One region of the Ensifer sp. 4252 genome, then DNA from elsewhere that is predicted to be linked to it. Evidence: riboswitches for the same ligand, from Rfam matches in the RefSeq annotation. Region 1 holds a riboswitch; the other holds the start of a gene.
The links. A riboswitch is a leader RNA that binds a small molecule or an ion and turns the genes downstream of it on or off. The one in region 1 is predicted to bind glycine.
Positions count from the first base shown of each region.

Region 2: another riboswitch for glycine. It lies ahead of gcvT (glycine cleavage system aminomethyltransferase GcvT); the one in region 1 lies ahead of ABIE33_RS18545 (D-amino acid dehydrogenase).

Region 1 covers NZ_JBNDIU010000009.1:150,119-153,508, forward strand. Annotated here, with positions in the region: gene ABIE33_RS18540 (sigma-54-dependent Fis family transcriptional regulator) at 1-1,352, shown strand, start outside; glycine riboswitch at 1,660-1,743, shown strand; gene ABIE33_RS18545 (D-amino acid dehydrogenase) at 1,872-3,113, shown strand; gene ABIE33_RS18550 (D-cysteine desulfhydrase family protein) at 3,292-3,390, shown strand, end outside.
Region 2 covers NZ_JBNDIU010000010.1:220,962-224,351, forward strand. Annotated here, with positions in the region: gene gcvP (aminomethyl-transferring glycine dehydrogenase) at 1-91, opposite strand, end outside; gene gcvH (glycine cleavage system protein GcvH) at 91-453, opposite strand; gene gcvT (glycine cleavage system aminomethyltransferase GcvT) at 470-1,609, opposite strand; glycine riboswitch at 1,754-1,841, opposite strand; gene ABIE33_RS19955 (hypothetical protein) at 2,003-2,392, shown strand; gene ABIE33_RS19960 (copper chaperone PCu(A)C) at 2,488-3,390, shown strand, end outside.

The sequences.
Region 1 (3,390 bases):
TCGGCCTCCTGGATGCCTCCTGCGCCAATGAAGCGAGGCAGGAGCATACGCACGCGCTCGTACGCATGGCGGCAGCGCAGATCGAAAACGGGCTCATCTACCAGGAGTGCGCCGAGAGCTTCATCTTCGCTTTCCACCCACGCGTGGAGTATCTCGATACTTTATCGGCCGGCCTGCTGTCCGTATCGCGGGAGGGGGCCGTAATTTCGCTCAATCGGCCCGGGACGGCACTATTGGCTGGCCTTCCGGCAATCATTGGCAATCACTTCGACGATCTGTTTGAAGCAGGCTTTGGTGCGGCGATGGATGGGCTCCTCAATGGAGGCGTGATCCGCATCCGGGACAAAGCTGGAAGCGGCGTCTTCATGGTCTGCCGCCAGATTGGTCTGCGCAAGGCGGTGATCGACGCGAAGCCCGCTGCCAGACTGCCTTCTCTTGTGCGCCCTGTGGGCGCTCCCGAATTCGTATGCGACGACCCGGTGATCAAGCGATCCATGTCGGAAATTGCCGATGCGACAACTCTGAGAATGCCGGTTCACATTACCGGTGAAACAGGGACCGGAAAAGAACTCATGGCGCGGCATGTGCACACTTTGAGCAACCGGAAAGGCGAGTTTGTTGCGGTCAATTGCGGTGCGTTGCCAGAGAGCCTTTTCATTGCCGAAATCTTCGGCCATGAGCGCGGGGCATTCACCAATGCACGCAACGATGGCTCGCCTGGCCTGGCGCGCGCCGCCGACAAAGGAACGCTGTTTTTCGACGAGGTCGCGGACATCCCGCTCGCTGCCCAGACCTCGCTCCTGCGCTTTCTCGACAGTATGGAGGTGCGATCGATTGGCGGACAGAAGACCGGCAAAGTCGATGTTCAGATCGTGTCGGCAACAAACCGTGACCTGCAAGAAATGGTGACAGCCAAGCTGTTTCGAGCCGATCTACTGTATCGCCTCAACGCCTATACAGTTCGCCTGCCGGCGCTGAAGGCGCGCGCGGACTTCGCTGGTATCGTCAGGCACTTAATGCATGAGTTGGCACCCGACACGCCAATCACCGACGCGGCTATTATGCGTCTCTCCATGCATTCCTGGCCGGGCAATATCCGTGAACTGAAGGCGACATTGCAGCGTGCGCTCGTTCGCCGCCACATGGACTATGTTGATGAGCATTCATTCGATAACATCGCCTCAGGCGCAACTCGGGACGAGGATACCTGTGTCAGCTGCCAATCCCACCCCCTTGATAGCAACAAATGCCGCGAGATCCGCTCAACTTTTCGCATGACCGGCGAGAACATCTCAAAAACCGCGCGCATACTCAAACTGTCGCGAACCACAGTCTATAAACACATCCGCTAGGACGCCTCCTGTGTTTCTCAACAAGCACTCCAGTGAGGCCATATCACTCGTGGGTTTGGGATAGACGATTTCAAAATCGTGGCGAGCCTGGGCAAGCGCTTTCCGCCTGATGCTCCGGTTTCGCCATAGTTCCGCCAGTACAAGGCCGAGGGCGTCCTTCCCACCCACGCATTGAGCCGCGCCTCGAATTTGGTAGCCGGGAGCTTGAGAAAGCAGCTTTACTTTACCATCCCCTGTGTTAGCAAATGCCATTGGGAGAAGTGTAGACGCCGATGCCGCGTCCGCAGAGGAGAACAATGAATTTCCTATAAGCCACTCGGGAGAGACCGGGGACGGCGCCGACGGAGCAATTCCCCAAGAAACTCTCAGGCAAAAGGACCGTGTGGCTGGAAAATCTGGAGAGTGGCAGCAATGCCCACCGAAGGGGATACCGTTAATACGGGAAGCTCTCAGGTACCGAGGACAGATGGGGACGTAACAGGCCGGATGGCCTCACGAAACTGTCCAAGGAGACATAGCATGCCTCACGTAGCCATAATTGGCGCCGGTATTACTGGCATAACAACGGCGTATTCCCTGTTGAAAAGGGGGTACAAGGTCACAGTATTCGACCGTCAAAGCTACCCTGCGATGGAAACCTCATTTGCTAACGGCGGCCAGCTTTCGGCCAGCAACGCAGAGGTTTGGAATCACTGGTCCACCTTGTTCAAGGGTATGAAATGGATGCTATCAAAGGATGCTCCGCTTCTGCTCAACCCCAAACCATCCTGGGCAAAGTACAGCTGGATCGCTAAGTTCATAGCGGCTGTACCAAACTATAAAGCGAATACTATAGATACTGCAAAATTGGCGATCGAGGCCCGGCGCCATATGCGCGATATCGCGGAGAAAGAGGGCATTGAATTCGATCTGGAGAAGCGCGGTATTCTCCACTTCTATCGTGACGAAAAAAGCTTTCGCCACGCACAGGAGGTCAACGGTCTCCTCACCGCGGCCGGGCTCGATCGTAGGTCGGTGACGCCTTCCGAAATTAGCGACATTGAACCCGCACTTACGGGCGACTTTTATGGTGGCTTCTTCACTCCGTCAGACTTTTCTGGAGACATACATAAGTTCAGCCGCGGGCTCGCGAAGGTTTGCCTGGGGAAGGGTGCGACTTTCCAGTTTGATGCGAATGTCGTGGGTTTTCGGCCGCATGGAAGCGGTACCACCGTTCGGTGGTCGTCCTCAGTTGGAAGCCAAGGAGGAGCAGGTCTGCAGGAGATAGCTGTTGACGGGGTTGTCATTTGCGCCGGTGTCGCCAGCCGGCAATTCGCGTCAATGCTGGGCGATAGGGTGAGCGTTTATCCGGTAAAGGGTTACTCGATCACGGTGCACCTGGATGGCCCGAAAAGCCGAGAAAATGCGCCCTGGGTCAGCCTTCTTGATGACAATGCGAAGATTGTAACCAGCCGACTTGGTCCAGATCGCTTCCGTGTCGCGGGAACAGCGGAAATCAATGGCCTGAATCTCGACATCCGCGCCGATCGGATAGAGCCCCTCGTTCGTTGGACGCGCCGGCACTTTCCCGCAATAGATACGAGTCGGGTCGTTCCCTGGAGCGGCTTGCGGCCGATGATGCCCAACATGCTCCCTCATGTCGGCCAAGGCCGGCGTTCCTATGTGTTTTACAACACCGGGCACGGACATTTGGGTTGGACCCTATCGTGCGCTACGGCCGAAATCATTGGGGAGCAGATAAAAACGTCGTTTGCCGCTTAGGCGGCAAACGAAAACTCTGCCACACATCGTGGAGGGGAGCCAGAGAGGCTTCCCTCCATAGGCGCAGATTCAACGCCCTTTTAGTTGAAGGGTCGTGTCGCGAGCAAGGGGCGACCGGGGTGGGCGGAGCCATCTGGAGCTTTTGTTTCAATCGTGCAAACTGTCTAAGTGAGGAAAAATGTCGAAGCCTGCAAAGATCAAACTCGAAGATTGGCCCACTCCGCTCGAGCCGTTACCTAGGCTTTCTTTGGCCTTGGGCCTGGACGAAGACGACCTG
Region 2 (3,390 bases), on a different contig from region 1:
CCATTTCCGCCGGCGACGGGCCGATATGACGCCGGTTGGCGAAGTCATACGGCTTGTAGTCGGTAAAGGTGAAGTCCTTGGGCATGCTCATCAGGCGACGAGCTCCTTGTAGGCCGCTTCATCGAGAAGGGCGTCGGCTGCGTTCGGATCGGCGAGTTTCAGCTTGAAGAACCAGGCAGCGCCCTGCGGGTCGCTGTTGACCAGCGACGGGTCGTCGACGATCGACTGGTTGACTTCGACGATTTCGCCATCAAGTGGACAATAGACGTCGGATGCCGCCTTGACGGATTCAACCGTTGCCGCCGTTTCGCCCTTGGCAAAGGTGGAGCCGGTTTCCGGCAGTTCCACAAAGACGAGGTCGCCGAGCTGGCCGGCCGCGTGTTCGGTGATCCCGACCGTTGCTACGCCAGCTTCGACCTTCAGCCACTCGTGTTCGTCGGTGAACTTCAACATTTGCGCTCTCTCCTGATCAGCGTTTGTAGGTTTGTTTGACAAAGGGCAGGGCGGCGACGACGACCGGCAGATATTTGCCGCGCACCTCCGCGTAAACCGTCGTGCCGTTGTCGGTATGGGTGGCGTCGACATAGCCCATGGCAATCGGGCCATCGACGGTGGGTCCGAAGCCGCCTGACGTCACCTTGCCGACAAGCGTCTTGCCCTCGGTGTCGGCAAAAAGATTGGCACCACCGCGCACGGGCGCACGGCCCTCGGGCTTCAGGCCGACGCGACGGCGCTTGGCGCCCTCTGCGAACTGGTCAAGAATGCGGTCCGCACCCGGAAAGCCGCCCTCACGAGCACCGCCTGCACGCCGGCTCTTCTGCATCGCCCATTCGATCGCGCCCTCGACCGGCGTGGTCGTGGTGTCGATGTCGTTGCCGTAGAGACAAAGGCCCGCTTCGAGGCGCAGCGAATCGCGCGCACCAAGGCCGATCGGCTTGACATCGGGGTGTTCAAGCAGCCGCTGCGTGACATCGGCGGCCGATACCGAGGGAATGGAAATCTCAAAACCGTCTTCGCCGGTGTAGCCGGAGCGAGAGATGATGCAGGCAACATCGTGCAGGTCGGCTTCGGCAACATCCATGAACCGCATGGCCGAGACATCGGCCCACAATTCGCCAAGCACGGCTTCTGCGTGGGGACCCTGCAGTGCGATCAACGCGCGATCGTCCAGCATCGTGACTTCGCAGGTGTCGGCGAGGCCCTTCTTCAGGTGCTCGAAATCGGCATCCTTGCAAGCAGCGTTGACGACCAGGAAGAGGTGGTCGCCGCGGTTGGCGATCATCAGGTCGTCGAGAATGCCGCCTTCGGCATTGGTGAAGATCGCATAGCGCTGCCGGCCTTCACCAAGGCCGAGCACGTCGACGGGCACCAGCTTTTCCAGCGCCAGCGCTGCGTCCTCGATCTTGCCGGACTTCGGCCGAACGATGACCTGGCCCATGTGCGAGACGTCGAAGAGGCCTGCCGCGGTGCGCGTGTGCAGGTGCTCCTTCATCACGCCGTCGGGGTACTGGACCGGCATCTCGTAGCCAGCAAAGGGCACCATGCGGGCACCCAGCGACAGGTGCAGCGCACGCAGCGGCGTATGTTTCAAATGGGAAATCTCTTCCAACTCCGGCCTCCAGGTCTGGCGCGCACGCGCGCCGGCTCACACTTCCGGCGTCAGACGCCGTCAAATTCGAGCCCCCTCTGTCCCTTTGCCTGAGATTGTTATCCCTTCGGCGAGCGCAAAAACGCTTCTCTCCAGAGTCCTACCGGCACCTTGCTGGTCCTTTGGCCTGAGAGTTTCCGGGGCGGTTGCTCCTTCGGCACCGGAGTGAACCGGTTTCTCCCAACAAGATCGCCTCCAAATAACGGCGAACCCGTGAACTTGGCAAGGGGGAGGTGTCGCGGTCAAACACATTTTTGTCGCAGCGATTTTCCGTCGCGGGAAACGGGTGCGTCAATTCTGCCTTTGCATTCTCCTCCGCTTGAGGATAACTCAGGATCGATACCGGGGACGACAATGACTAAGTGCGAAGGACATTTGCGGATCGCTGTGCGGATCGTCGCCGCCTTCGCGCTTGTTTTCCTGTCCTTCGCCCACAAGCCGGCAATGGCGAAAAGCCTGACGCCCGGAGAGATCGCAGCCTACCAGCTCCCCGACGGAACCATCGCCGATATCTGCTTCGGCATGGATGGCATCGACCACGATAGCGGCAAGTCGCAATCGATGGCGCCGGTCTGCGAAGCATGCCGGCTTGCGGGCGCTGCCCTCCTGCCGACGCCACCGCAACACAGCGAACGCGCCGAGACCGGCAACTGGCTCGCCGATCTACATCCAGTGCAAGACGAAATCATCGTCCGGCACCTGCGCCTTCTGCCGCCGCCGCGCGGACCTCCCCACCAGTCGTAACGCTTTCACACGCATTCAATTTCAATGCGCCGCGATGGCGGCATCGACCACGACAGCACCGGGCTCCCACCGGCATGTGGTCAGGAGTGTACGACATGAACAAGACCAGACAGACTGCTCTTCCGCTTAGCCTTTCCCTCGGCATTGCACTTGCAACAGCAGGCATCGCCCACGCTCATGCGACGTTCGAAAACGACAGCGCGCAATCGGAAAAGAGCTTCAAGGCGGTGCTGCAGGTTCCGCATGGCTGCGACGGCAAGGCAACGACCGAAGTGCAGATGAAGCTGCCCGAAGGCTTCGTCTTCGCCAAGCCCCAGCCAAAGCCCGGCTGGGGGGTGGAGATTATCAAGGGCGATTACCAGAAGACCTATGACAATCACGGTGACAAGGTCTCGTCCGGCCCGGTCGAAATCCGCTGGAAGGGCGGCAATCTGCCTGACGAGTTCTATGACACCTTTGTCGTCAAGGGTAAGATCTCGGGCTTCGACAAGGAAACCGTGCTTGCCTTCCCGACGGTCCAGCTGTGCGGCACGGACGGCAAGGTGGTCTGGAACGAGGTAGCCGCTGACGGGCAGAGCGCCCATGACCTTAAAAGCCCTGCACCCACGGTGACGGTGACGCTCGCTGCCGGCGGCGACGAGCATGCCGGCCATATTGCAGCACCCCAGCCGGTCAAGTTGGGCGACCTCGAAATCTCCGGCGGCGCGGCCAAGGCGATGTTGCCGGGCGCCAAGGTCGGCGGCGGATTCCTGACGATCAAGAATGGCGGCAGCGCTGATGATCGTCTCGTAGCCGTTGAGAGCCCAGCCGCCGGTCGCGTCGAAATCCACGAAATGGCGATGGAAAACGACGTGATGAAGATGCGCAAGCTCGACGACGGCGTTGCCATCCCCGCCGGAGAGACCGTGGAGCTCAAGGCCGGCGGCCTGCATCTGATGTTCATGCAGGTTTCGAAGCCGTTTGCCGAGGGTGAAACGGTGCCTGTGACGCTCGTCTTC